DNA from 3 places in the Nonomuraea sp. NPDC050663 genome. Region 3 is predicted to be linked to each of the others. Evidence: riboswitches for the same ligand, from Rfam matches in the RefSeq annotation. Region 3 holds a riboswitch; each other region holds the start of a gene.

What was found. A riboswitch is a leader RNA that binds a small molecule or an ion and turns the genes downstream of it on or off. The one in region 3 is predicted to bind thiamine pyrophosphate.
Region 1: another riboswitch for thiamine pyrophosphate. It lies ahead of thiC (phosphomethylpyrimidine synthase ThiC); the one in region 3 lies ahead of thiO (glycine oxidase ThiO).
Region 2: another riboswitch for thiamine pyrophosphate. It lies ahead of ACIBH1_RS18720 (TenA family protein); the one in region 3 lies ahead of thiO (glycine oxidase ThiO).

Annotation. Positions count from the first base shown of each region.
Region 1 is NZ_JBITGL010000003.1:862,977-872,298, forward strand. It holds gene ACIBH1_RS12950 (FHA domain-containing protein) at 1-165, opposite strand, end outside; gene ACIBH1_RS12955 (sugar phosphate nucleotidyltransferase) at 423-2,924, opposite strand; gene ACIBH1_RS12960 (CDP-alcohol phosphatidyltransferase family protein) at 2,929-3,528, opposite strand; TPP riboswitch at 3,609-3,721, shown strand; gene thiC (phosphomethylpyrimidine synthase ThiC) at 3,714-5,684, shown strand; gene ACIBH1_RS12970 (phosphoribosylanthranilate isomerase) at 5,787-6,380, opposite strand; gene ACIBH1_RS12975 (hypothetical protein) at 6,657-7,091, opposite strand; gene ACIBH1_RS12980 (response regulator) at 7,196-7,864, opposite strand; gene ACIBH1_RS12985 (sensor histidine kinase) at 7,957-9,322, opposite strand, start outside.
Region 2 is NZ_JBITGL010000005.1:374,709-384,030, forward strand. It holds gene ACIBH1_RS18700 (DivIVA domain-containing protein) at 1-715, opposite strand, end outside; gene mce (methylmalonyl-CoA epimerase) at 925-1,341, opposite strand; gene ACIBH1_RS18710 (acetyl-CoA C-acetyltransferase) at 1,390-2,559, shown strand; gene ACIBH1_RS18715 (hypothetical protein) at 2,611-3,270, shown strand; gene ACIBH1_RS18720 (TenA family protein) at 3,267-3,929, opposite strand; TPP riboswitch at 3,917-4,019, opposite strand; gene ACIBH1_RS18725 (hypothetical protein) at 4,032-4,172, opposite strand; gene ACIBH1_RS18730 (hypothetical protein) at 4,224-5,096, opposite strand; gene ACIBH1_RS18735 (hypothetical protein) at 5,099-5,668, opposite strand; gene ACIBH1_RS18740 (DUF4230 domain-containing protein) at 5,981-6,622, opposite strand; gene ACIBH1_RS18745 (hypothetical protein) at 6,651-7,997, opposite strand; gene ACIBH1_RS18750 (MarR family winged helix-turn-helix transcriptional regulator) at 8,164-8,694, shown strand; gene ACIBH1_RS18755 (tetratricopeptide repeat protein) at 8,678-9,322, shown strand, end outside.
Region 3 is NZ_JBITGL010000002.1:803,474-812,795, forward strand. It holds gene ACIBH1_RS08490 (hypothetical protein) at 1-653, opposite strand, end outside; gene pknB (Stk1 family PASTA domain-containing Ser/Thr kinase) at 696-2,615, opposite strand; gene ACIBH1_RS08500 (thiazole synthase) at 2,787-3,539, opposite strand; gene thiS (sulfur carrier protein ThiS) at 3,532-3,732, opposite strand; gene thiO (glycine oxidase ThiO) at 3,729-4,817, opposite strand; TPP riboswitch at 4,807-4,920, opposite strand; gene ACIBH1_RS08515 (NAD(P)/FAD-dependent oxidoreductase) at 4,949-6,109, shown strand; gene ACIBH1_RS08520 (Rv2175c family DNA-binding protein) at 6,140-6,514, shown strand; gene thiE (thiamine phosphate synthase) at 6,504-7,133, shown strand; gene ACIBH1_RS08530 (polyprenyl synthetase family protein) at 7,206-8,273, opposite strand; gene metF (methylenetetrahydrofolate reductase [NAD(P)H]) at 8,326-9,249, shown strand; gene ACIBH1_RS08540 (hypothetical protein) at 9,274-9,322, shown strand, end outside.

The sequences.
Region 1 (9,322 bases), on a different contig from region 3:
GAACTCCCCGGTCTCAGCCTCGTACGCCTCGATTCCCGCGACGGAGATCGTCGAGGTGGTGTCGCCCGTGACCTCATGCCGGGTCAGCGGCGATCCACACCGGGAACAGAATCGGGCATCCTCGGGGTTGGCATGCCCGCACTGCGTGCAGTAGACGCTCGGCATCGATCGGCTCGGCCTCCTACCGCGAGAACGCGGCTTTTCGGTGCTCGGGGCGCGCCTCGCTTGCTAACGCTGTCAACATTGCGAATGCCGCAACTTACGCTGATGCGCCGCAAAGGTCAAGGCGAGACGCCGGACGACAAGATTGGACGGAGACAAGTTACCGCTGGACGTACCTCAAGGTCCATCACTGTGGGGTTTCGGAGTCCTGTTGGGAACGATTCGGAGGCGTTCCTGAGGCAATCTTGGCCAAAACTCGATCATGCGCCCGAGGACTCCTCCACGATGCGCGCCCACCGCTCCAGGAGCGCCTGGGCGGAGTCGACGTGGCGCGCCTCGGCCCACAGGTCGGTGACCGGCTCGGTGGCCGCCGGGATGATCAGCACCCAGCTGCGGTCGTCGAGCACCACGCGCACCCCGTCGGTGGTCTCGTAGTGCAGCCCCTCCTCCTCGGCCGCCTCGATGAGCGAGCGCATGACCAGGCCCTTGGCCGCCCACGGGGTGGGTACGGCCCGGCGCAGCAGCCTGGCCTGCGGGATGCGGGCGTCGATCTGACTGAGCGAGAGCCTGGTCCTGGCCACCAGCCCCAGCAGCCGCATGAAGGCCGCCAGGCCGTCGACCGTGGGCGCGAACTCCGGCACCACGAAGCCGCCCCTGCCGTCGCCCGCGAAGATCATCTCCTCCTCGGCCGCGGCGGCGGTCAGCGCGTCCTGAGCGGTGGAGGTCCACTCGACCTGCACGCCGTGGAAACGGCAGACCTGCTCGGCCACCCGCGTGGTGGTGACGGGCAGCGCCACCCGCCCGCCCCGGCGCTCGGCCGCCACCAGGTCGAGCACCACGAGCAGGGCCCGCTCCTCGCTGATCAGCTGGCCCTTCTCGTCGACCAGGGCGATGCGCTCGCCGACCGGGTCGAAGCGCACCCCGAAGTGGGCGCGCGAGGAGCCCACGAGCTCCGACAGGCGCTGCAGGTCGCGCCGCCGCTCGGCCAGGGTCTCGGTGGGCGAGGCCTCGTCCAGGCGGGCGTTGACGGTCAGGACCTCCAGCCCGACGCGGCCCAGCAGCGTCGGCATGACCAGCGAGGAGGTGCCGCCGGCGCAGTCGACCACGACCTTGAGCTCGTCGGCGCCGCTCATGTCGACGCATCGCAGCAGCTCGTGGGCGTAGTCCTCGATGGCGCGCGCCGGGTAGGACAGCTCGGCTATCTCGCCGGGGAAGGCGCGGCGGAACTCCTGGCGCGAGTAGACGCGCTCCAGTTTGCGCTGCGTGGCCGGGGCCAGATCGGCGCCCTCGGAGTCGAGGAAGACGATGTCGACGCTCTGCGGGTCGCCCGCCGTGGTGCGCAGCGCGATGCCGCCGCTCGTGGGCTTGCGGGAGGTGTAGAAGCGCGTAACCGGCAGCGGCGCGGCCTCCAGGTCGATGACGTTGATGGCACTGGCCGTCAGGGCGCTGATGACCGCCCGCTTCAGCGCGCTGGCCGCGCGGGAGGCGTCACGGGAGGTGACGACCGATTCGCCCTTCTTCAGGGTGGTGGCGTAGGCACTGGCCAGCCGTACGCACAGCTCAGGGGTGATCTCGACGTTGACCAGCCCGCTGATGCCCCGCCGGCCGAACAGGCTGGCCTGGCCGCGCGACTCCCAGATGACGCTGGTGTTGACCACCGCGCCCGCCTCGACCGTCTTGAACGGGTAGATCTTGACGCCGCTGGAGACGTACGCCTCGGCGCCGATGACGCACTCGTCGCCGATGACGGCGTTCTCCTCGATGCGGGCGCCCGTCATCACGTCGGTGCTCTTGCCGATGACGCATCCGCGCAGGTTCGTGCCCGGCCCGAGGTAGACGTTGTCGTGGACCACCGCCCGGTGCAGGAACGAGCCCTCGCGCACGACGGCGTTGTCGCCGAGCACGGTGTATTCGCGTAACTCGGCGCCCGCCTCCACCTTGGCGTAGTCGCCGATCAGCAGCGGGCCCTTGAGCACCGCCTCCGGGTCGACGGCGGCCGTCTCGGCCACCCAGACGCCCGGCGACAGCTCGAAGCCGCCGATGTCGAGCTTGACCCGCCCGGCCAGGGCGTCGGCCTGGGCCTTGAGGTAGCTCTCGTGCGTGCCGACGTCCTCCCAGTAGCCGTCGGCGACGTAGCCGTACAGCGGGGCGCCGCGCTCCAGGAGCTTGGGGAAGACGTCGGAGGCCCAGTCGACGGCCTGGCCGTCGGGCACCTCGTCGAGGATCTCCGGCTCCATGACGTAGATGCCGGTGTTGACGGTGTCGGAGAAGACCTGGCCCCAGGTGGGCTTCTCCAGAAAACGCTGGATGCGCCCGGCCTCGTCGACGATGATGATGCCGAACTCCAGCGGGTTGGGCACCCGCTTGAGCCCGATGGTGACCAGCGCGGAGTTCTCGCGGTGGAAGCGGATCATGTCAGACAGGTCGATGTCGGTGAGGGCGTCGCCGGAGATGACCAGGAAGCTGTCGTCGCGTAAGCGGCTGGCGGCGTTCTTCACGCTGCCTGCCGTACCGAGGGGCAGGTCCTCGGTGGCGTAGTGGAGGGTCATGTCCAGCTCGTCGCCGTCGCCGAAGTAGGAGCGCACCAGGGCGGCCAGGAACTGCACGGTGACGACGGTCTCGGTGAGCCCGTGCCGCTTGAGCAGGCGCAGCACGTGTTCCATGATCGGGCGGTTGACGACGGGAAGCAGCGGTTTGGGCTGGTTGGCGGTCATCGGGCGCAGCCGAGTGCCTTCCCCGCCCGCCATGACGACCGCCTTCACCCGATCACTCCTTCGTGTTCTGGACGGCTTTCGCGGCGCCTACGAGCTGTCGTACCTGTACCACATACAGCAGCCCCGCCCACCAGTACAGACCCACGCCCCAGACAGTGAAGGACCAGCCGATGATGCGGGAGAGATCGGCGTACCACGTGCCGGTGTGCGAGGCCAGGAACAGCAGCGGGAAGGCGTACATGAGGTTGGCCATCGCCGCCTTGCCCAGGAAGTGCACCTGGAGGGCGCGGTAGCCGTACTTGCGCAGGATCGGGGCGAAGCTCGCCACGAACAGCTCCCTGCCCAGGATGATCGCCACCAGCCACCACGGGATGACCTCACGCAGCGCCAGCCCCAGGATGGTCGCGAAGACGTAGAGCTTGTCGGCCGCCGGGTCGATGATGCGGCCCAGGCGGCTGGTCTGGTTGAACGCGCGGGCGATCTTGCCGTCGAGCCAGTCGGTGAAGGCCGCGGCGATGAGCAGGGCGATCGCCCAGCCGTCTGCCTTGGGGCCCAGCACCAGCCACAGGAAGACCGGGACGCCGAGCAACCTGAGGAAGCTCAGGATGTTCGGAATGGTCCACACGCGATCCTCGGCCGAAATCTCACTCACGGCTTCGACCCTACTGCGTGGGAACCCCAGGTCGAGGTGGCCGGGGTTGCCTAACCGGCGATCACCACGTTCAATATCACTCGACCGAACGCGGGAGCCCGGCGAACCGGGCTGAGAGGACGGCTGTGACGGCCGCCGACCGCTTGAACCTGATCCGGGTAATGCCGGCGAAGGGAGTTTGCGTGATGGGTGACGCGCGTTCTTCGAAGATCCACATCGATGGGGTGCCCATGCGCCGGGTGAGCCTGTCGGACGGCTCCCACCTCGACCTGTACGACACCTCCGGTCCCCAGGGGCACGACATCCGCTCCGGCCTGCCCCGGCTGCGCGAGGAGTGGATCCTGGAGCGCGGCGACGTGGCCCGCTACGTCGGCCGCCGGACGCGGCCGATCGACGACGGCTTCAAGGACCAGGACGCCTGGGCCCGCCGCGCCACCGAGACCTTCCCGGGCGACCCGCACCGACCGCTCAGGGCGACCGGCCGCCCGGTCACGCAGCTCGCCTACGCCAGGCGCGGGCAGATCACCCGTGAGATGGAGTTCGTGGCGATCCGCGAGGGTTTGACGCCCGAGTTCGTGCGCGAGGAGGTGGCCTCGGGGCGCGCCATCATCCCGGCCAACGTCAACCATCCCGAGTCGGAGCCGATGATCATCGGCAGGAACTTCCTCGTCAAGATCAACGCCAATATCGGCAACTCCGCGGTGACGTCGAGCGTCGCCGAGGAGGTGGAGAAGCTGACCTGGGCCACCCGGTGGGGCGCCGACACCGTGATGGACCTGTCGACCGGCCGCGACATCCACACCACCCGCGAGTGGATCATCCGCAACTCCCCGGTGCCGATCGGCACCGTCCCCCTCTACCAGGCGCTGGAGAAGGCCGGCGGCGACCCGGCGGCCCTGTCGTGGGAGATCTACCGCGACACCCTCGTCGAGCAGTGCGAGCAGGGCGTCGACTACGTCACCGTGCACGCCGGCGTACGGCTCGCGTACGTGCCGCTGACCGCCCGCCGCACGACCGGCATCGTCTCGCGCGGCGGCTCCATCATGGCCGCCTGGTGCCTGGCCCACCACCGCGAATCGTTCCTGTACGAACACTTCGAGGACATGTGCGCGCTGCTCGCCTCCTACGACGTGGCCTTCTCCCTCGGCGACGGCCTGCGGCCCGGCTCCATCGCCGACGCCAACGACGAGGCCCAGTTCGCCGAACTGCGCACCCTCGGCGAGCTCACCGCCATCGCGCACGCCCACGACGTCCAGGTCATGATCGAAGGCCCGGGACACGTGCCGATGCACAAGATCAAGGAGAACGTGGAGCTGCAGCGCGAACTGTGCGCCGACACGCCCTTCTACACGCTTGGCCCCCTGGTCACCGACATCGCGCCGGGCTACGACCACATCACCTCGGGCATCGGCGCGGCCATGATCGGCTGGTACGGCACCGCGATGCTCTGCTACGTCACCCCGAAGGAACACCTGGGCCTGCCCGACAAGGACGACGTCAAGACCGGGGTGATCACCTACAAGATCGCCGCCCATGCGGCCGACCTGGCCAAGGGGCACCCCCGGGCGCAGGCCCGGGACGACGCGCTGTCGCAGGCGCGCTTCGAGTTCCGGTGGCAGGACCAGTTCGACCTGTCGCTCGACCCGGACTCCGCGCGCGCCTTCCACGACGAGACCCTCCCCGCCGAGCCGGCCAAGACGGCCCACTTCTGCTCGATGTGCGGGCCGAAGTTCTGCTCCATGCGGATCACCCAGGACGTGCGCCGCTACGCCGAGGAGCGCGGCCTCACCGACACCGCCGCCCTGGCGGACGGCATGCGCGCCAAGGCGGCACAGTTCACCGACAGCGGCGGCCGACTCTACCTCGCCCTGACACCCGCCGGCGAGGCACACGCGGGTTCGCTGGCCGCGGACCGACCCGCGCCAGACCACGGCGCATTGGACGAGATCACCGCAGACGGGCCTACACGGGACGCGCCCATCGCAGGCGAGCCCACGCCGGACGCACCCACCGCAGGCAGGCCCACGCGGGACGCGCCTATCGCAGGCAGGCCCACGCCGGACGCGCCCACCGCAGACTTGGCAGCCCCGGACCTGGCAGCCCCAAACCCGGCCACCCCGGACCTGGCAGCCCCGGTCCGGCCTCCGCTGGCCTGAGCCTCCCCAAAGCTGGACCCGGCTTCGAACCCTCCCCCAGCGGAGCCGGGTCCTGAAACGCCTGTCCGCGGTGCGGCCGGGGGCCCGACGGGGGCCGGGCTCTCAGGCCGCGCCGCGGGCGGCGGCGACGAAGGCGCGGATCAGCGCACCGTCCTTGATGCCTCTCGACACCTCCACCCCGCTGGAGACGTCCGCACCCCACGGCCGCGCGGCCGCCACGGCCTCGGCCACGTTCGACGGGTTGAGGCCGCCCGCCAGCAGCCACTTCCCTGTGGCGCGGTCGCGGACCGCCGCCCAGTCCCACGGCTCGCCGGATCCCGCCCGCGGGGCGTCGACCAGCAGCATGTCCTCGCCGAACGCGCCGCACCGCAGGTCGGAGTCGAACGGCACCGCTCGCAGCAGGGGCAGGCCGAGGTCCTTCAGGTCGATGAAGTCCTGATGCGGGTGACGGCCGTGGAGCTGGATCGCCCGCACACCCGACGCCCGCGCCGCCTGCCGTACCTCGTCGGGGCTCTCCCCGTGGAAGACGCCGACGGTCAGCACATGGCCGGGCACGAGCGCGGCCAGCTCGGCGGCGCGCTCCGGCTCGACGCGGCGGGGGCTGACGGTCAGCATGAAGCCGATGGCGTCGGCGCCCGCCTCTACGGCGGCCTCGATGTGCTCGGGCTCGCGCAGCCCGCAGATCTTCACGAACACGCTGCCAGCCTATCCGAGCGGCGGTGAGGGATTCAGGGGTCATCAGCGGGGATGCGCAGCGCGAGGGCCGCCTCCGTGGCACGTGAGCCTGACGGCGTTCCCGCCCGGGCCTGGCGCTCCACCCCACGGTCGGGCCCACGCCATCGGGCCCACGCCATCGGGGACGTGCCGCCGGGCCCTGTCGTCGGGTCTGGGCCGTCGGGTCTGGGCCGTCGGATCCGAGCGGGAGGGTCCGAGCGGTCGGGCCCGTGCCGTTCGGGACCCTGCCCCTGGCGCTCAGCGCCTGACTGCGGCCCGGGGGGACCAGGACCACACCAGCAGCACCAGGATGAGGCCGAACAGCAGCACCCCGTTGGGCACGTGCACGTTGAGGCCGATGCCGAGCACGAAGTGCTGGGCGATGCCCAGGAGGAACAGGCCGAGGCTGGCCAGGGCCGGCCAGCCCGCGCCGCGGCCCGGACGCCAGTACAGGATGGCGGCGATGAGCTGCACCAGGCCGACCAGGTGGGCGACCATGCCCACCATCACGTGCGGCTCGGCGGCGGCCTGGTCGACGCTGAGCACGAACTCGGAGTCGTACGTGAGGGCGCGCCCGGCCATCGACGCGGCGACCAGCAGGGTCACGCCGTGGATGAGGATCAGGACGCGCAGGGTGTAGATGAGGCCGCCCGCGACCGGCCTGGCCGCCGCGACAGGGGCAACGGTTTGCATGTGGATCCTTCCGATAGAACGTCAGGTCCACATGGTGATGCGCGCGCCCGCTCATGGTCGTCCGCCTGCCGGGTGAGTGGGGACTACACCGGCAGGCGGATGCCTCAGGCCTGCCTGTGTACGGGGCGGAAGTCGGCGTCGACGAGGCCCATCCGGTAGGCGAGCACGGCGGCCTGGGTGCGGTTGCGCAGGCCGAGCTTGTCCATGGCGGCGCCGACGTGGGACTTGACGGTCGTCACCCCGACGTGGAGCCGGTCGGCGATCTCGGCGTTGGACAGGCCCGCTCCGACGAGAGTCAGCACGTCGACCTCGCGATCGGTCAGCGTGGACGGCACGGCCAAGCTCGCGACCTCCTCGGCGGCCACCGCCCGCTCCACCACCCGTCGCAGCACGCTCGGGGCCAGCAGCTGCTCGCCCATCGCCGCCCGGCGCACGGCCTCGACCATGAGCTCGGGCTCGTCGTCCTTGACGAGGAAGCCGACCGCTCCTATACGTAGCGCGGCGTAGACGTTGGAGTCTTCGGCGAAGGTGGTCAGGACGACGATGCGGGCGCCGGGCCGGGCGGCCAGGATGCGCCGGCTGGCCTCGAGGCCGTCGAGGCGCGGCATGCGCAGGTCCATGAGGATGACGTCGGGCAGGTGCTGCTCGGCGTGCCGTAGGGCCTCGGCTCCGTCCTGGGCTTCGGCGACCACCTCCATGCCGGCGGCTTGGAGCAGCATGCGGACACCGGCGCGCACGAGCGCCTGGTCGTCGGCGATGAGGACGCGGATCATAGGCCGCCCTCCGGTAGCAGGGCACAGGTCATGAGCCACCCTCCGGTAGCAGGGCACAGGTCATGAGCCACCCTCCGGTAGCAGGGCACAGGTCATGGGCCGCTCACCGGGAGGAGGGCCGACAGCCGCCAGCCGCCGTGCTCGTCGGGTCCGGCGGTCAGGGTGCCGCCCAGCGCCCTGGCCCGCTCGCGCATCCCGGCCAGGCCCTGTCCGGAGGAGGGCAGCACCGAGCCGGGTTCGGGTGCCGCGCCCGCCCCGACGGCCGCAAGCCGTACGGAGGACGGCGACCGGTCCTCGGGGGCCTCTGGGGCGGGGCCACCCGACGGTACGGCTACGGCGGAACGGTCGCGGGCTGCCTCTGTCTCCAGCCGCGCGGAGGCGGAGCGGTCGCGGGCGGCCTCCGCGGCGGGGCGGGCCGTGGGTGGGCGGTCGTTGGCGACTTCCACGTCGAGGCCCTTGTCCGTGGCGGCGACCCTGACGCGGACGCGGGTGCCCGGTCCGGCGTGTTTGAGCACGTTGGTGAGTCCCTCCTGCACGATGCGTGCCGCCGAGGCGCGGGTGACGAGCGGCGCAGCGGCGGTGGCGGGGTCGAGGTGGAGTTCGACGAGCAGGCCGGCGGCGCCGACCCGTTCGGCGGACTCGCGCACCACCTCGGCCGGGTCGGCGGTGAGTTCGGGCGCCCCGCCGGGGTCGCGCAGCAGCGCGAGCAGCCCGCGCAGGTCCTGGAGCACCTGGTGGCCGGTGTCGCGGATGTCGGTGAGGGCCTCGCCGACCGGCCCGTCGGGCATGGCGTAGCGGGCGGCGTTGGCGCGCAGCACCATCGCCCCGACGTGGTGGGCGACGATGTCGTGCACCTCGCGGGCGATGCGTTCGCGCTCGGCGAGCTGGTCGGCGCGCAGCCGGGCGACGGCCAGCTGTTCGCTCTCGCGCACGCGGGCGCGTTCGGAGTCGGCGGCCACCTGGCGGGCGGCCAGGTAGCGGCCGATGGCGATGGGCGCGACGCTCAGCGCCATCAGGGTGAAGACGCGCGTGGGCGTGATGTCGGTGTTCTGGCTGACGACGCTGACGGCCGCGAGTCCCGAGCCTGCCAGGTAGACCAGGACGGTCCAGGTCCAGGAGGTGACGCGCATCGCGAAGATCGCGATGGAGACCTCGACGAGGATGGTGAGCGTGCTGGTGGCGGCGGGGAAGGAGTCGTCGGAGACGACGAGCAGTGCCCCTTCGACCATGAAGATCAGCCCGGGCAGCCGCCTGGCCAGTCCGAGCGCGGATCCGGCGACGACGACGAACATGCCGCTGATCCACACGTGGGAGAAGCCGTCGTGCCAGTAGCGCCAGGTGCCCAGGACGGCGAGGGCGACGCCGCCTCCGGCCAGCAGGGCGTCGGCGGTGAAGTCGAGCTCGCGCAGGCGCGCGGCGGGGCGGCGGAGGTAGAGGCCGACGAGGGCGGGCAGCAGC
Region 2 (9,322 bases), on a different contig from region 3:
CCTCGGACTCCTCCAGGACCCGCTGGGCCTGGGCGCGCATCTCGTCGGCCTGGCGCTTGGCGGTGGTGAGGACCTCGTCGCGCTCGCGCTTGGTCGAGGCGCGCAGCTGCGCGACCTCGCGCTCGGTGGTGGTGCGGAGCTTGGCGATCTCGCGCTCGGCGTCGGCGCGCTTCTCGGCGACCTCGTGGTCGGCGGTGGCGCGCAGCTTGGCGACCTCACGCTCGGTGATCGCGGTGAGCTCGTCGGCCTCGCGGCGGGCGGTGGAGCGGGTCTCGTCGGCCTCGCGCTCGGCCGTGGTGCGCGCCTCTTCCGCCTCCCGGGAAGCCTGCGCGCGCACGGAGGCGGCCTCGCTCTCGGCGGCGGCGCGCATGTCGGCGGCCTCCACCTTGGCGGCAGCCTTGATCTCGTTGGCTTCCGACCTGGCGGCCTGCACGAGCTCGGTCGCCTGTTCCTCGGCCAGGCGCAGCAACTGCTCGATGCGGGCGCCGAGACCGGAGTAGGTCGGCCGCTCCTGCTCCTGGAGCTGGCGCTGGGAGTCGCCCAGGTCACGCTGGAGTGCGGTGACCTGTTCGCGGGCCGTTCGCAGCTCGCCGTCGAGCTGCTTCAGGTGATCGTGGACCTGGTGCCGGTCGTAACCACGGAGCACCACGTCGAACTCGCGCGCGGGGGCGTCCTCGAAGAAGTTGTTGAGCTGGGCGTCGATGTCGGACTGCATGGAGGCTCGATCCTGGGTTGTCGAGACGGCTACACGTGCCGGACGGGGGGTTCGGGGCACCCGAGCCGGGAGCCATGGCTCGACAGCCAGGCTCCCATGTCCGGTGGAAAGCCAGCGTACTCCGCTGTTGGCACGTACGAGGCCCCGTCCGACTATCTGCGTTACCCGTTACTTGTGAACGTTATTTGCGTTTGCGGCCGGAACCGGTGCTAGACCGCAGGCTTGGCCCCCTGGACCAGCTCCGTCAGCATTCCTCCCACGTCCTTCGGATGAAGGAACGCGATGGAGGAGCCCATGGAGCCGTGACGTGGCTTCTCGTCGAGCAGCCTGACACCCTTGGCCGCGATCTGCTCCATGGTGTCGGAGACGTCCCCTACCCCGAAGGCCACATGATGGACACCCTCGCCGCGCTTGGCGAGGAACTTGCCGACGGGCGAGTCGGGGGACAGGGGTTCGAGGAGCTGGATGTATGAGTCGCCGGAGACGCGGAGCATGGCCTCCTTGACGCCCTGCTCCTCGTTCACCTCCCGGGCGACGACCTCGAGCTCGAACAGCTCGGAGAACAGCTTGATCTTCGCCTCTAGATCGTGGCAGGCGATGCCGACGTGATCGATGCGCAGCAGCATGCGACTATCGTGGCAAAGGACGCCGCATTGATGCCAGTGGAGGTCCCCATGTCTGGTTCCGTCATCGTCGCCGGAGCTCGCACGCCGATCGGAAAGCTGCTCGGTTCCCTGTCCGGCCTGTCCGCCACCGACCTGGGCGGAATCGCCATCAAGGCGGCGCTGGAGCGGTCCGGCATCACCGGCGACCAGGTCGAGTACGTGATCATGGGACAGGTGCTGCAGGCGGGCGCGGGACAGATCCCCTCCCGCCAGGCCGCCGTCAACGCGGGCATCCCGATGACCGTGCCGTCGCTCACGATCAACAAGGTGTGCCTGTCCGGCCTCGACGCGATCGCCATGGCCGACCAGCTCATCCGCGCGGGCGAGTTCGACATCGTGGTCGCCGGCGGCATGGAGTCCATGACCAACGCGCCGCACCTGCTGCCCGGCCTGCGAAAGGGCGTGAAGTACGGCAACAGCCAGGTGGTCGACTCGATGGCGCACGACGGCCTGTTCTGCGCCTTCGACCAGTGCGCGATGGGCGAGTCGACCGAGCGGCACAACAGCCGCCTGGGCATCGGCCGCGAGGAGCAGGACTCCTTCTCCGCCCGTTCCCACCAGCTCGCCGCCGCCGCGATCAAGAACGGCGTCTTCGACGACGAGATCGTCCCCGTCGACATCCCGAAGAAGGGCCTGTTCAAGGACGACGAGGGCGTGCGCGGCGACACGACCGCCGAGACCCTGGCCCGCCTGCGTCCCGCCTTCGCCGCCGACGGCACGATCACCGCCGGTTCCGCCTCGCAGATCTCCGACGGCGCCTGCGCTGTGGTCGTCATGTCCAAGGCCAAGGCCGAGGAGCTCGGCCTGCCGTGGCTCGCCGAGATCGGCCGCCATGGCAACGTCGCCGGCCCCGACGCCTCTCTGCAGTCGCAGCCCGCCAACGCGATCAAGCACGCCCTCGGCAAGCAAGGGCTGACCGCGTCCGACCTCGACCTGGTCGAGATCAACGAGGCGTTCGCCAGCGTCGTGCTCCAGTCGGTCAAGGAGCTCGGCATCGACATGGACAAGGTCAACGTCAACGGCGGAGGCATCGCGCTCGGCCACCCGATCGGCGCCTCCGGCGCGCGCATCGTGCTCGCCCTCGCCCACGAGCTCAAGCGCCGCGGCGGAGGGCTCGGCGCGGCCGGCCTGTGCGGCGGCGGCGGCCAGGGCGACGCCCTGATCATCAGGGTTCCCTGACACGCCACTTGCAGATGGCCGTCTGTAAGCGGCCGGGTGCATAACGGTGCCATGAAGCGCACCGCTCTGGCCCTGGCCGCTCTGACCGCCGGGATGCTGCTGCCCACCACCGCGGCCCAGGCCGCACCCGGTCCCGAGACCTGCCGGCAGGGCTACGTCTGGCGCGTGGCCCGTGCCGCCGACCTGGTCTGCGTGACGCCGGCGATGCGCGACGAGGTCGCCACCGACAACCACCACGCCGCCGGCCGCTGGGTCGAGGGCGCCTACGGCCCCCACACGTGCGCCGTGCCGTACGTCTGGCGCAACGCCTTCGCCGGCGACGACGTGTGCGTCACCACCGACATGCGCAACCGCGTCGCGCGCGACAACGCGGCGAGTTCCGACCGCAAGGTGCTGGCCAAGGTCTGGATCAGCGGCTACCGGCCCGAGGCCAACCGGCTGCCGCGCATCCAGGTCAACGGCAGCCACTTCAACCTCGGCGAGGTGCGCATGGTCATCCGCTGGTCGCACAACGACGCGGTGTGGTGGTCGGGCAAGGTCACGGCCAAGCGCAACGCGGGCTTCGGCGGCGGCAGCTTCGGCTACCGGACGGGCAAGCTGGAGTGCTCGTCGCCCGGCAAGCCGTACAACGGCTACGCCTACGCCTACGACGTGCTGTCAGGCCGCACCTCGACGCGGGTGCCGGTGCACATCGGCTGCGCGCTGCTCTAGAGCCACCGGCTCGTCGGCCACGCCTCCAGCTTCCAGGCGCTGTCCCAGAACATCCACTCGTACTCCGTGGCCTTGACGAACGCCTCGGCCATGGCCGTACGGTCGCCCCGCTCGGCCAGCCGGTCGGTGATCGCGCGGGCCTGGGTGACGGCGGCCTCGAAGGACGGGTCGGCGTAGGTGGCGATCCAGGCGCGGTAAGGGTGGTCGTCGCCGCTGTGCTTGACGAGCGCCTGGCCGACGTCCTGGTAGACCCAGAAGCAGGGCAGCACCGCCGCGGCCAGCACCTCGTACGGCGCGGCGAGCGCGACGGCCTGCAGCCAGGAGGAGTAGGCCAGCGCCGTGGGCGACGTCGCCACACCGGACAGGTCGTCCGCTGTCAGGCCGTACTCCTCGATGTAGCCCTCGTGGAGGGTGCGCTCGGCGGCGATGGCGCCGTGGGCGCTCTGCGACCAGAAGGCGATCTCGTCGGGATCGCTCGCCCGCACCGCGGCGGTGGCCAGCGCCTTGGCGAAGGCCTCCAGGTAGCGGGCGTCCTGGACGATGTAGAACGCGAAGCGCTCGCGGTCCAGGGTGCCGTCGGCGAGGGCGGCGTTGAAGGGGTGCTCGTGGATGGCGGCCAGCAGCGTGCTCGTGCGGGCCCAGACGTCATCGGTGAACATGACGTTCCCTTCGCTAGTACTAGCTAGATCAGGTTCGACGGGTGTGTTCTCAGCCCCAAAGCGACAAATAGGGCACCCCGCGTCATGGATCACCCTAGCGGACTACGTGTCCTTCGGGCGCTTGGGCGCCCATCGGTGGTGGCGCCGCCCGGCCGCCTGGCGGGCGCGGCGCTCGTCGGCGGCCTCGCGGTGGAGGTCCTCGATGTGGCCCTTGATGGCCATGTACTCGATGTCGGGGAACATGTTTCCATCATCTGGCTAAGGCCTGGCGCGCCACATGAGGGAGATGCCCTATTACTCGCCCTCCCCGCAGTCGTAGGCATACTTGGGCGCCTTATAGGCGTCCAGGGTCCGGGTGAGCCCGGTGCGCGCGTCGATCTGGAACACCGCGTGCTCGGTGCGACGGCACGACCTCGCGGTGAGCACGTCCCGGCCCGACCAGTACAGGTGCTCGACGCGATGCTTGGCGGGCACCGTGGCCTGCGCCTCGTGGGTGATCTTCCCGGTCCGCAGGTCGTACAGGCGCAGCCGGCCCGTGCCCGCGCCGAGCGTGGCCACCGTGGTGCCGTCAGGGGAGAGGGCGAACGGGGCGTTGGCCGCCACGACCTGCGGCGGAGTGTCGACGAGCGCCGGCGAGCCCTGCTCGCCGAGCAGGACCAGGTCCGTGGTGTTGAGGAGGGTCATCCGGGTGAGCAGCAGCCGGTCGCCGCTCACCGAGGCGACGCCGCCCGAGTCGTCCGCGACCCACAGGCGGCGGCCCGTCGTCGTGTCGAACAGCTCGATCCGGCCGTTCTCGCGCGAGCCGATCAGGCGGGTGCCGTCAGGCGAGAGCGTCAGGAACTCGAAGGGGACAGGGCCGAGATCGACGACGGCGCCGGTCAGATGGCGGACCGTGAGCCGCGTGTCGCGGTAGTAGGCGAGGACGAGGCCGTCGGCCGACACCGACAGGGGTGCGCGGCCGGTGCTCATCTCCTCGTCAGGCCGCGCCCTGGCCTCGTGGAAGCGCTCGGTCCTGCCCGAGCGCCGCAGCAGCGTCCAGGGGGAGCACGAGTCGATGCAGCCGGTCCCGTAGGCGAGGCGGACCGGGTCGGGCGGCGCGGCGGCCCTGGGCGGCGGCTGCGCCGTGCAGGCCGTGAGGAGCAGGCAGAGGATGAGGAGGCGGCGCATCGTCAGCCTCCGCAGAACTCGGCCGTGAAGGCGTCGGCCTTGATCCGGTAGGACTCCCTGACCTGGCCCGCCCCCGTGCGGACGTCGTAGGTCATGACCGTTACCTTCTTGGCGCGCTCGGCGTGGACGGTCAGGGTGTCGGTCCCGGTCCAGTCGATCGCCGAGACGTCCTCGGGCAGTTTGACGGGCACGCCCGCGCGCACCTGGTCGGCGGCCAGGTCGTAGACGAACAGCAGGCGGTTGACGGTGAGCGCGACGTGCCTGCCGTCCGGGCTCAGGGCCAGCGGCTGGTTGGCCGCCACGACCTGCGGCGGGACGACCCGCCTCAGGACGGCTCCCGCGGGGGAGCGGACGGTGAGCTCTGTCGTCTGGTCGGCGGTCTGCCGCCTGGTGAGGGTGAGGCTTCCCCCGAAGCCCGCGAACCGCTCGGCCGCCCGCCACAGGGTCCTCCCGGTGGCGGTGTCGACGACCTGGACGGCGTCGCCGTCTCCGGCGGCCAGGAGGCCGCCGTTCTGCGAGAGTTTCAGGGTGCTTGCCGTGGCGCCGGGGACGGTGATTGGTTTGTCACCCATTTTCCAGACATAAAGCGTTTTGTTGGAGCGGCCGACATAGGCGACATGATGACCGTCGCCGCTCACCGCGATGGGAGCGGCGGTCATTTTGCTGTGGTCGCTTGCCGTACGGGCATCCTCGAGCCGCACCTCGCGGCCCGAGTGCATGGTCAGCCGCCAATCTCCGCAGATCAGCGGGCAACCTTTCAGCGAGACATACCTGATCGCATCGTGATGCGGCTGCGGTTGGAGCAGCGCGATCAGTAAAACCCCCGTGACTACCGTCATGTCCCGTTGGATGCCGCTATTTCAAGATTTGTTGTTGGCGTGTTTTCAGGCGCCGTCGGTGAATGTCACGCTGACCTTTGTGAAGCCGAGCGACTTCAGCAGGCCCTCCAGCATGAGCTTGGTGTTGGTGTCGGCCCGATTGCGCAGATCGCTGGAGACCGCCGCCTCGGCGATCTTCTTCTCCGCCAGCAGGTAGAGCTCACGCTGGTCGGGCGGGGAGCCCGCGAGGAAATCGGAGACCCGGTCGACGAAGCCCTTCTGCTGGGCGAAGACGTACGAGCGGGAGTTGTCGAGATTGGGCTTCTCGAGCTGGGCGCGGGGGATGCGGATGCTCGCCTCGGTGCGGGCCTCGTTGACCTTCACCGCGTCCTTCGCCAGACCGGAGAAGTCGACGTAGGCGTCGACGTTGCCGGCGCCGACGAAGAGCGTGCGCTCACCCTTGACCGAGGCGGGAAGGAAGTTGGCGTCCTTCTCCAGGTCCACCACGACCTGGAAGCTGCCGGTCGCCGCCTCGAAGCGGGCCAGGTTGTGGATGGACTGCAGCAGCACGGGCTGGCTGCGGTCGATGGTGCGCTCGCCCAGCGGATCCACCCAGGACCAGGCAAGACGCAGACCTACCGCTAACAGCGCGACCAGGACGAGGACCAACGCGACATATCGCCACCTGCGACGCAGGACAGTGTTCATGATCTGAGCACTACCCCTTGCGGGGCCGTCATCGCCACCCAGGAGGTGAGATCTCCGAGACCGTCGCCGTCGGGTAGATCGGGTAGACCTGCGTCACGCTCGGCGTCGGCCTCGCCGGATCGGCCATCGGCGCGGGACCGCCCCCGAAATGCCTGCTGGACAGCCTGCAGGCCTGGAAGTCGTTGTAGAACATGCGCAGCCACTCGCGCCGCTGGTGCTCGCTGAGCCCGGAGAACCAGGCCGCGGCGTACTGGTGCTCCGGCAGCGGCCCGCCGGGCAGCGGCTCGCCGCGCAGCCACGCCACCACGATCTCCCGATACCCGTCGCCGGGCGAATCGGTGCATTTGGCCGCCAGGCTCTCGATGTAGGCGTCCACCGCCTCGTCGGCGAAGCCGTTCGACAGGTCGGCCATCTGGATCGGCACGATGCCCGCGCCCGCGCGCAACTCGGAGCCTAGCGGCCGCTGCTCCACCCGGGTGAAGGCCGCGGGCGTGCCGGAAAGCCTCGACGCGATACGCGTGAACGCCGCCGACAGCTCCGTAAGCCCGCCCCGCATGCCCGGATGCACGCACACCGTGATCGGCCAGTCCTCGCAGGCGTAGGCGATCGGCCGCGTCGCGGCCACCTCCTGCTTGGTCACCAGCCGCGCCACCCCCGCGCCCGCGGCCAGTACGGCCAGCATCGCGCACGCCAGCACCAGAGGCTTCCGCGTCACCGCCGCCGCCCAGCCCAGCAGCAGCGCCAGCGTCAGCCCCAGCAGCCACATCGTCTGGTCGAGGAAGGCGGCGCTGGTCAGACCCTGGAACAGGTCGTACGGCTCGCCCGTGCCCGGCGCCAGCCGGTCGGCCCAGGTGCTTCCGTCGGCCAGCCACGTGAACAGGGCATAACAGCCCAGCCCGGCCAGCGGCGGCGTCAGAGCGCGCGGCAGCAGCCAGCCGATCACCCAGCCGATCACCACGTACAACGCCAGCCCGGCCATCCCCATGCCCAGACCGGCCACGCTCAGCCGTCCCGCCTGCTCGGTCAGCACTGTCTTGACCGCCAGCACCAGCACCGTGGCCGCGAACGCGCCCACGACTACCAGCACGATGGACAGCGGCGCCTTCAGCGCCCCCCACGTGCTCACCCGCGCCATCTTCGGCCGCGCTCGCAGCGCACGCCGCTTGCGCAGCGCCACCCACGCGGCGAACGCCGCCGCCACCGGCCCGGTCAGCCGCAGCGAACCGATCACCGCGACGACGATGTTCTCCCAGGCGTCGACGCCGGGAATCAGCACACTCCACGCGGCCACCAGCCCCACGGCCAGCAGGACCGCCACGGTGACCGCCGCGCTGAGTTTCAGTTCTTCACGCGTGATCGCCGCACTTTCACGCACACAAAGTCCAGATGAAATACATCACTACCCCCCGGTAGGTGACCCCCGTTCACCCTTCGTAGCGAGAACCATAACTGAGCGTGATGTTTCGCGAGCAGTTTCTTGGTCAAGCGATGAACCTTGCTCGCTCTCCGTAACTGCACGAAACAGGCGCTACCGTTACGCTGTGCCGCTCAACCTGCCTTTCGACCCCATCGAGCGCGCCGCGGAGAGCTGGCGTGTTCACTTCGGACCGTCCTCAGCCATGGCCGCCGTCACCTCGATCATGAGAGCGCACCAGATCCTGCTGTCGCAATTGGACGCACTGCTCAAGCCCTATGACTTGACCTTCGCCAGATACGAGGCATTGGTTCTGTTGACCTTCAGCAGAACGGGAGCCCTCCCACTGTCGAAAATCGGCGAACGGCTCATGGTCCACCCCACCAGCGTCACCAACACCGTCGACCGCCTCGAACGCGCCGGACTCGTCAGCCGACAGCGCAACCCGCGCGACGGCCGCGGCGTCCTGGCCGAGATCACCCCCCAGGGCCGCGACGTCGTACGGCAGGCCACGGCGGACCTCATGGCCGCCGAGTTCGGCATGAGCGCCTACCCCACTCCCGACTTGGAGGAGATGTTCGGCCTCCTCCGCACCCTGCGGGTGGCGGCAGGTGACTTCGCCATGCGGCAAGATGAAGAGCATGGCGGACATCTCTAGGCCCGGATCGCTCTACGGAGCTGTGGATCTGGGCGCCAGAAAGCAGGCATTGGACGCGCAGGCGCGGCGCGAGGCGGCAGGCCCCCAGTCCGCGGCGGCCTCGATCGTCGACGTGACCGAGGAGACCTTCACCACCGACGTGGTCGAAGCCTCGATGGCCGTGCCGGTCATCGTCGACCTCTGGTCACCCCGCGCCCCCGGCAGCGCCCAGCTCAGCCCGATCCTCGAGAAGGTCGTCGGCGAACTCGGCGGCCGCGCCGTCCTGGCCCGCATCAACGTCGACGCCAGCCCCCAGATCGTCCAGGCCCTGCGCGTGCAGGCCGTCCCCACCGTCCTGGCCATCTTCCAGGGCCAGCCCGTCACCGGCTTCGCCCAGGTGCTCCCCGAGCCCGAGGTCCGCCGGTGGGTCGACGAGCTCATGGGGGCCATCGAGAAGTTCTACGAAGCCAACCCCTCGCTTCGACCCACCTTCGAAGACGCGCCAGAAGGCCCCGCCGAGCCCCCGGCCGACCCCGACCTCCTCGCCGCCGAGCAGGCCATCGACGCCGGCGACCTCGACGCCGCCGCGGCCGCCTACGAGCGGCTGCTCGCCCGCAACCCCGCCGACGAGGACGCTCGCATGGGACTC
Region 3 (9,322 bases):
CCCGGGTGCAGCTCGACGCGGAAGAGCTTCTCGCCCCGCGTGACGACCGCCCAGCGGCCCGCGGCGTCGTGCACGGACATGCCGGACAGGATCGACCGGCCGTCGGGGGCGAACAGGCCGCCGGCGCCGATCAGCCCGGCGGAGGTGTCCCGGTACGGCACGGTGGAGCAGGGATAGTCGCGGTCGGAGGCCGCGACGCCGCCCAGGCTGTAGAGGACGAGCGCGCAGGTGTCCTTCGAGCGCGGACGCACGACGTAGACGCCGGTCCCCGCGTGCTGGGGGAAGGCGGAGCCGCCACGGGCCAGGGGAGTGGCCGCCGCGCCGTCGAGCAGGTAGACGCGCCCCTTCTGCGGATCGGCGGCCGGCCCGCCGTACAGGACGTGCAGGCCCGCCGAGCTCTGCGACCACCACATCCAGCCCTGGGGCAGGCCGGTGACGGGCGTGCGCACGCCGGAGTTGGTGTCGAGCACGAACACCTCGTCACCCGAGACCAGCAGCCGCGTCCCGGCCGGACGGCCGGGCGGCCTGCCCGACAGGGGCGTCATCGGCGCGTGCATGCCCGACGGCGACGGGGACGGCGACGGGACAGCCTGGGGCTCAGGGGCCGACGTGCAACCGGCGAGCAGCAGGGCGGTGACGAGGAGGGTTCTCACGCCTGCCCATACACCGCCGGCCGCTCGCCGGTTCCCCGCCGATCAGTGCCAGAGCGTGACGGTCGAGCCCGGAGGCACCTCCGCCAGCGGCGGGCCGGGACGCTGGAAGCGCACCACGCCGGTGCCCAGCAGCCGCTTGACCCGCACCTTGAAGCCCAGTTGCTGCAGTTCCTGCTGGGCGTCCTTGACGTTCTTGCCGACCACCGACGGGACCGTGGCGAAGCCGCTGTCGTCGCGCGCCTCGCCGTCGTTGCCGCGCATCCACCAGTCGGGCAGGCTGAAGCCGCAGTTGACGACGGTCAGCTGGGTCTGCTGGCCCTTGGTGACCGGCGACTTGGCCTTGGGCACCTGCGCGATGACGGTGCACGGCTCGGCGTCGTCGTCGACCTCCTGCACCTGCACGCCCAGGCCGAGCCCCTGCAGGTGAGCCTCGGCCTCCTGGCGCGGCAGACCGGCCATGTCGGGCATGAGCATGCCGTTGCTGATGCGCACCTCGACGGTCGTCCCGGCCTTGACCTGCTCACCGGCGGCGGGGCGGCTCTCCAGCACCTTGCCCCGCTCGACCTCCAGGTTCTCCATCTTGACGATCTTGGCCTTGAGCCCGGCGTCGGCGAGCTGGGTGCGCGCCTGCTCCTCGGTCAGGTCGCGCAGGCCCGGCACGGTGACCAGCTTCGGCCCGAGCGACGGCACGATCGTGAACGCCGAGGCCTCCTCGACCGACGTGCCCGCGGGCGGATCGGTCGACAACACCCGGCCCTTGGCCACCTTGTCGTCGTACTGGCCGTCGGCGAGCGTCACCTTGAAGCCCTTGGAGGCCGCCGCCTGCCTGGCCGTGGTGACGTTCTGGCCGACCAGGTCGGGGATCTGCACGTAGGTGGGCTGGGCGACGAAGTACGCGGTCAGCCCGATCGCCGCCGCCATCATGATCGCCAGGCCGATGAGGAACCAGTTGGGCCGGAACCCGCGGCGCTCGGCCCGCACCTCGGCACGCGGCTGGATGAGCGTGTGCGAGGGCGCGGCCTGCGGCGCGCTCGGCATCGCGTGCACGCCCGTCACCGGCGGGGCCGGCATCGGCGACGCCGTCACCTGATGCGCCCCGCTCCCGACGCCGTGCCTGGGCAGCAGGCGGTGCGCGTCGACGGCGGCCACCAGCATCGCCGAGGCGTCCTGGTAGCGGCGTTCCGGCTCGTGCGCCGTGGCCTGGGCGATCAGCAGGTCGATCAGCTGGGGCGTGTCGGGGGCCAGTGAGGCGGCCGGAGGCACGGTCTCGTGCACGTGCTTGTAGGCCACCGCCATCGGGGTCTGGCCTTCGTACGGCTGCCGCCCGGTGATCAGCTCGAACAGCATGATGCCCGCGGCGTACACGTCGCTGCGCACGTCGGCGCCGCCCGTGGTCACCTGCTCGGGCGACATGTAGCCGATCGTGCCGATCATCATGCCGGTGCGGGTCTGGTTGGTCGCCTCGATCGCGCGCGCCAGCCCGAAGTCGACGACCTTGACCCGGCCGTCGTCGGTCAGCAGGACGTTCTCCGGCTTGACGTCGCGGTGCACCATGCCCGCCTGGTGGGCCGCGCCGAGCGCCGCCAGCACCGGGATCATGATCTCCAGCGCCTCTCGCGCGGACAGCCTGCCGCGCTCGCGCAGGATGTCGCGCAGGGTGCGACCCGGCACGTGCTCCATCGACAGGTACACCACGTCGTTGTCGGTGCCCTGGTCGAAGACGTGCACGACATTCGGGTGAGACAGGCTCGCCACCGACTTGGCCTCGCCGATGAACCGGCGCACGAAGGCGGGGTCCTCGGCCAGGGAGCGGTGCATCACCTTCAGCGCGACCGTGCGGTCGAGCCGGACGTCCAGGGCAAGATAGACGGTCGCCATTCCGCCGCGGGCGATCCGGGACTCGACGCGGTATCGCCCGTCGAGTAGCCGCCCGACGAGGGGGTCCGCAGTCGTCGTGTCCACGGAGCCGAGTTTACGGGCGATTTGCCACCGGGAGGGCAGGAGCATCCGAAACCGATGCCGTTTCGATGGCCGGAGCGCCTTCCCGCAGGTTGTTTCGGGCGGATGTGAGAGGTGAGGGCAAAGAGGCGGTCACGCCGAGGCCACCGCCGCCCGGCCCCCACCCTCCCGGGCTCACTCCATCGGCGACGACGCCAGCGCGTGGTGCCGTTTCGGGATGCGTCCCGCCTGCCTGGCCATGCGCCCCGACTCCACGGCCAGGCGCATCGCCCCCGCCATCAGCTCGGGGTCGCGGGCGCGGGTCACCGCGGTGGCCAGCAGGACGGCGTCGCAGCCCAGCTCCATCGCCAGCGCCGCGTCGCTCGCGGTGCCGATGCCCGCGTCGAGGATGACCGGCACCCCGGCGGCCTCGACGATCAGCTCGATGTTGTGCGGGTTGCGGATGCCCAGGCCCGAGCCGATGGGCGCGCCCAGCGGCATCACCGCCGCGCACCCCGCCTGCTCCAGCCTGCGGGCCAGAGCCGGGTCGTCGCCGATGTACGGCAGGACGACGAAGCCGTCGGCGACCAGCTGCTCGGCGGCGTCGAAGGTCTCGATCGGGTCGGGCAGCAGGGTGCGCTCGTCGGCGATGACCTCCAGCTTCACCCAGTTGGTGTCGAGGGCCTCCCTGGCCAGGCGGGCGGTCAGGACGGCCTCGCCCGCGGTGAAGCACCCGGCGGTGTTCGGCAGCACCTTGATGTCACGCTTTGTCAGGACATCGAGCACGGAACCCCGCACCCCCGGATCCAGCCGCCGCATCGCCACGGTCGTCAGCTCGGTCGCCGACGCGACCAGCGCCCGGTCGAGCACCTCCAGCGACGGAGCGCCGCCCGTGCCCATGATGAGCCGCGAGGCGAACTTCTCGCCCGCGATGATCAGGTCATCCACCTTGCACCGCCGTCAGCACCTCGACCCTGTCTCCTTCGTCCAGGGCGGTGGACTCCCACGCGCCCCGCCGTACCACCTCGTCGTTGACCGCGACGGCCACACCCGAGGTCTGCTCGGTCAGTCTCTTCACGGCCTGCGCCACGGTGATGCCCGCGGGCACCTCGTGCGCCGACCCGTTGATCGTCAACTTCATGTGAACCTCTCCGGTGAGCACAGCGCGGCCGGCTCGCTCGCCTCGCCCAGGACGATCGCGGCGGTGAGCGGGGCGAGCAGCACCCCGCCGCGGTGATGGCCGGTCGCCAGGGTCAGGCCCCGGTGCGGTCCGATCAGGGGAAGGTTGTCGGGGGTGCCGGGGCGCAGGCCCGCCACCGACTCGGCCAGCTCCAGCTCGGTGACCCCGGGCACCAGCTCGCGGGCGTCGCGAAGCAGTTCGTAGACGCCGCCCGCCGTCACCGTGGTGTCGAAGCCGAGCTCCTCCTGGGTCGCGCCCACGACCAGCTCGCCGTCGCCGCGCGGCACCAGGTAGACCGGGCGGCCGTGCACCAGGCCGCGCACGCACCTGGACAGCAGCGGCCTGGGGGAGCGCAGGCGCAGGATCTGGCCCTTGACCGGGCGCACAGGAACGTCGGCCAGCCTGCTGCTCCAGGCACCGGCGGCCAGCACCACCCGCTCGGCGTCGACGACCTCGCCGCCCTCCGTCACGACCGCGTCGGGCCGTACCTGCTCCGCCCTGGCGCGCACCAGGCGCACGCCCCGGCGGTCGATGGCCCTGAGCAGGGCCGCGGTGACCTTCCTGGGATCCACCCAGGCGTCCTGCGGCGCGTGGATGCCGCCGCGCACCGACGGGGCCAGCATCGGCTCCAGGCGCCGGCACTGGCGGCCGGTCAGGCGCTCCACGGGCAGGCCGAGCTTGTCCATGAAGGAGGCCAGCTCGTCGAGCACCGCCAGGTCGTCGGCGTCGAAGCCCACGTCGAGCGTGCCGTCGGTGCGATAGTCGAGCATCGCCGCCCAGTCGTGCGCCCCCGCTGCCCCGGCGGGCGCGGCGTCGGCGGCCAGTTCCGCGGCGAACGACGGCCACAGCCGCAGCGACTCCACCCCCAGCCGCAGCAGCGACTCCTCGGTGTAGTCGGTCTCGCTGGCCGGGGCGAGCATCCCCGCGGCCGCGTGGGAGGCGCCGGAGGCGGGCGCCGGGTCGACGACCGTCACCGGCCGCCCGGAGCGGGCCAGCCGCCAGGCCACGGAGAGCCCGGCGACCCCGCCGCCCACGACCACATCCATGTCCGCTCCCTTCGCCGGCATGATCCGGATCAGGTGTCTGCGGTCGAAGGCCCGCGAAGCCTTCCTCTCAGCCCGGTTCGGCCGGACTCCCGCGCGTCTTGCGGCTTCAGCCTACCGGTTAGGGTCTCAGTGTGAATCGAGTGGTGGTCGTCGGCGCCGGTCTGGCCGGGATACGCAGCGTTGAGGCCCTTCGCGGGCGCGGCTTCGAGGGACAGATCACCCTGGTCGGGCAGGAGAGACACCGCCCCTACGACCGTCCACCGCTGTCGAAGGCGGTGCTCATGGGCCAGAGCGACACGACCACCGTCGACTCCGACCTCGAGGCGCTGAAGGTCGACTTCCGCCCTGGCGTGGCAGCCAAGGGCCTGCGCGAGGGCGTCGTCGAGACCACCGAGGGCGAGCTGCCCTTCGACCGCCTCATCATCGCCACCGGCGCCGACCCGATCACGCTGCCCGGCGACGGCCCGCAGCAGACGCTGCGCACGATCGACGACGCCCACCTGCTGCGCGTGACGTTCGTGCCCGGCGCCCGCGTGGTCGTCATCGGCGCCGGCTGGATCGGCGCCGAGGTCGCCACCGCCGCCCGCAAGGCCGGATGCGCCGTGACGGTCGTCGAGGCCGGTCCCGCGCCGCTCAGCCACGTCCTCGGCTCCGAGATCGGCCTGCGCACCCTGCCCTGGTACGACAACATCGACCTGCGCCTGCGGACCATGGTCAGGGAGGTCGACGAGGGCGGCGTACGGCTGGCCGACGGCGAGTTCCTCGACGCCGACGTCGTGGTCACCGGCATCGGCGTGCGCCCGGCCGTCGAATGGCTGGCCGACGCCGACATCGACCTGCACAACGGCGTCGTCACCGACGAATACCTGCGCGCCTCCATGCCGGGCGTCGTCGCCGTGGGCGACTGCGCCAGCTGGTGGTCGCGCCGCTACGGCCGCCACCTGCGGGTGGAGCACTGGGACACCGCCCTCAGCGCCCCCGAGGTCGCCGCCGCCACCGTCCTCGGCGAGGAGCAGGCCTACGACCCGGTGCCGTACTTCTGGTCGGAGCAGTTCGGCCACATGGTCCAGTTCGCCGGAGACCAGCAGGGCGCCAGGCTGGTGTATCGCGGCGAGCACGAGCCGAAGTGGACTGCGTGCTGGCTCACCGACGACGACCGGCTGAGCGCCGTCCTCACCGTCGACCGCCCGCGAGACCTCGTCCAGGGCCGCCGTGTCATCGAATCCGGTCAGCATGTCGACGTGGCGTTGCTGGTGGATCCACAGGTACCTCTACGAGACTGTGTAGTTTGAGCAAGGACGGCATGTGGTAGTTGTGGTGTCGTGACGCTCTCTGTTGCACAGATAGACCGGGAGACCGAGCAGCTCGTCGACGAGTGGCTGACTCTCCCCGAAGTGGCCAAGCGCCTCGACCTGACGATCGGCCGGGCCAAGCAGCTCTTGAAGGACCACAAGCTCCTCGGCGTACGACGGGGCCCCGGCGGGCCGCAGGTGCCCGCCGCCCTCCTCGACGGCAAGGACGTGTGGAAGGGGTTGCCCGGCACCCTGACCGTGCTCTTCGACGCCGGCTACGACGACGTCGAGGCGCTGCGCTGGCTCTTCACGCCCGACGAGTCGCTGCCCGGCGCGCCCATCGACGCGATCAAGGCCGGCCGGCACACCGAGGTCAAGCGGCGGGCACAGGCCCTTGCTTTCTGACGCCAGGCTCTACCTCTGCACCGACGGACGACGGGAGCGCGGCGACCTGGCCGACTTCCTCGACGCGGTGCTCGCAGGCGGCGTCGACATCGTCCAGCTCCGAGAGAAGGGGCTGGAGGCGCGGGAGGAGCTCGCGCTGCTCGAGGTCTTCCGCGACGCCTGCGACCGCCACGGCAAGCTGCTGGCCGTCAACGACCGCGCAGACATCGCCTACGCCGCCCGGCCCGACGTGCTCCACCTCGGGCAGGACGACCTGCCGGTGGCGGTGGCACGCGACCTGCTCGGGCCCGACATCCTCATCGGCCGCTCCACGCACTCCGTCGAGGAGGCGTCGGCGGCGGCCGTGGAGGAGGGGGTCGACTACTTCTGCTGCGGGCCGATCTGGCCGACGCCGACCAAGCCGGGGCGCCACGCCCCGGGCCCGGCGCTGCTCAGGCACGCGGCAGGGCTGGGCGTCGAGCGGCCGTGGTTCGGCATCGGCGGCATCGACCTCGACAACCTCGACGAGGTCATGGCGTACGGCGTGCGCCGCGTCGTGGTGGTCAGGGCGATCACCGAGGCCGACGATCCCGGCGCCGCGGCGGCGGAGTTCGCCAAACGCCTGAGCCAAGCCGCCTGAGCCAAGCCGCCTGAGCCAAGTGGTCCCTTCTTCGAGCCGCGCAGCCTCCTGGTTGCGCGGCTCCCGACCTTCTCAGGTCTTGCGCGCCGTGGCGGCGATGGCCAGCTCGATGAGCGCCCGCCGCGAGCCGTCGGTGATCGGCGCGCCGTCCAGCGCGGTCAGTGCCTGCTCCAGGTAGTCGGCGATGAGGTCCTCGCACTCCTGCAGCGCCCCGGTGTCCTCGATGATCGCGCGCAGCGTGGTCACCCCCGCCGCGTCGAGCCCCGGGTCGCCCAGCAGCTCGCGGACGGTGGCCGCCTCGGAGGGGGCGGCGGCGGCCAGGGTGCGGGCCACGAGCATGGTGCGCTTGCCCTCCCGCAGGTCGTCGCCGGCGGGCTTGCCGGTCTCGACGGGGTCGCCGAAGACGCCCAGGACGTCGTCGCGCAGCTGGAAGGCGATGCCCACGCGCGTGCCGTACCCGACGCACAGCTCGTCGATCCACGGGGCGGGCGCGCCGTTGCCCAGGGTGAGGCCGAGCCGCAGCGGCTGCTCGACGGAGTACTTGCCGCTCTTGTACAGCGCCACGCGCAGAGCCGAGTCGAAGGTGTTCTCGCCGTGGGCCTGCTCCAGCAGGTCGAGGTACTGCCCGCACATGAGCTCGGTGCGCATGTGGTCGTGCACCGGCTGCGCGGCGGCCAGGGCCGCGGGCGGCAGGCCGCTGGTGCGCCACATCTCGCCCGACCAGATGAGCAGCAGGTTGCCCAGCAGGATGGCCGAGCCGACGCCGAACTGCTCGGCCGAGCCGTACCAGCCCGACTCGGCGTGCAGCGCCTCGAAGCGGCGGTGGGCCGAGGGCTTGCCGCGGCGCAGGTCGCTGGAGTCCATCACGTCGTCGTGGACCAGCGCGCTGGCCTGCAGGAGCTCCAGCGAGGCGGCGGCGGTGAAGATCTCGGGGGTCTGCTCGCGGCCGGCGGCGCGCCAGCCCCAGTAGCAGAAGGCGGGACGCAGTCTCTTGCCGCCGGACAGCAGCTCGCCGGCCGCCTGGAGGAGCGGGGCGAGCTCGGGTCCGCTGACGATGGCCGTCTGCCGGTCGACGAACTCGCGCAGGGCGTGCTCGACCGAGGTGCGCAGGCCGTCCATGCTCGCGGCTTCGATGGTCATGCTTTGAGACTAGTGGCTGGGTCGGAGCTCCCAGTGTCGGTACCCTTGGTGCATGGCTTTGGGTCGCCCCTCCGTTCTGCCCGACCGTGTTCCGACCGTCCGCGAGTTCCTCGCGACGGGGCGCCGCACGTTCTCCTTCGAGTTCTTCCCGCCGAAGGACGACGCGGGCGAGCGGCAGTTGTGGCGGGCGATCCGGCAGCTGGAGGCGTTGCGGCCGACGTTCGTCTCGGTGACGTACGGCGCGGGCGGCTCGACGCGCGACCGCACGGTCGACGTGGTCGAGCGCATCGCCCACGAGACCACACTGACCCCTGTGGCGCATTTCACGGCCGTCAACCATTCGACCCGCGAGCTGCGCCACCTGGTGGGGCGCTTCGCCGACGCCGGGGTGCGCAACATCCTGGCCGTGCGCGGCGACCCTCCCGGCGACCCGATGGGCGAGTGGGTCCAGCACCCCGAGGGCGTGCTGTACGCCGAGGACCTGGTCCGGCTGATCAGGCAGTCGGGCGACTTCTGCGTGGGCGTGGCCGCCTTCCCGTACAAGCATCCGCGCTCGCCGTCCATCGAGTCCGATGTGTCCTACTTCGTCAAGAAGTGTCAGGCGGGCGCCGACTACGCGATCACGCAGATGTTCTTCGACGCCGACGACTACCTGCGCCTGCGCGACCGGGTCGCCGCCGCCGGATGCGACACCCCGATCATCCCGTGCGTGATGCCGGTGACCGCCATGGGCACCATCGCCCGCTCCGAGCAGCTCACCGGCGCGCCCTTCCCGGCCGCGCTGGCCGCGAGGTTCGAGGCGATCGCCGACGACAAGGCCGCCGTGCGCAGCCTCGGCATCGACCACTGCGCCGAGATGAGCCAGCGGCTGCTCGACGAGGGCGTCCCCGGGCTTCACTTCATCACCTTCAACCGCTCCAGCGCCACGGCCGAGGTCTTCCAGCGCATCGAGACCGCGCAGGCACTTTCCGCCTGACGGAGCCGATGTCATAGTCGAGGTATGCGAGCGGACCTCGCCGCCGGGGCGCGGGCAGGTCTGGTCATGGGAG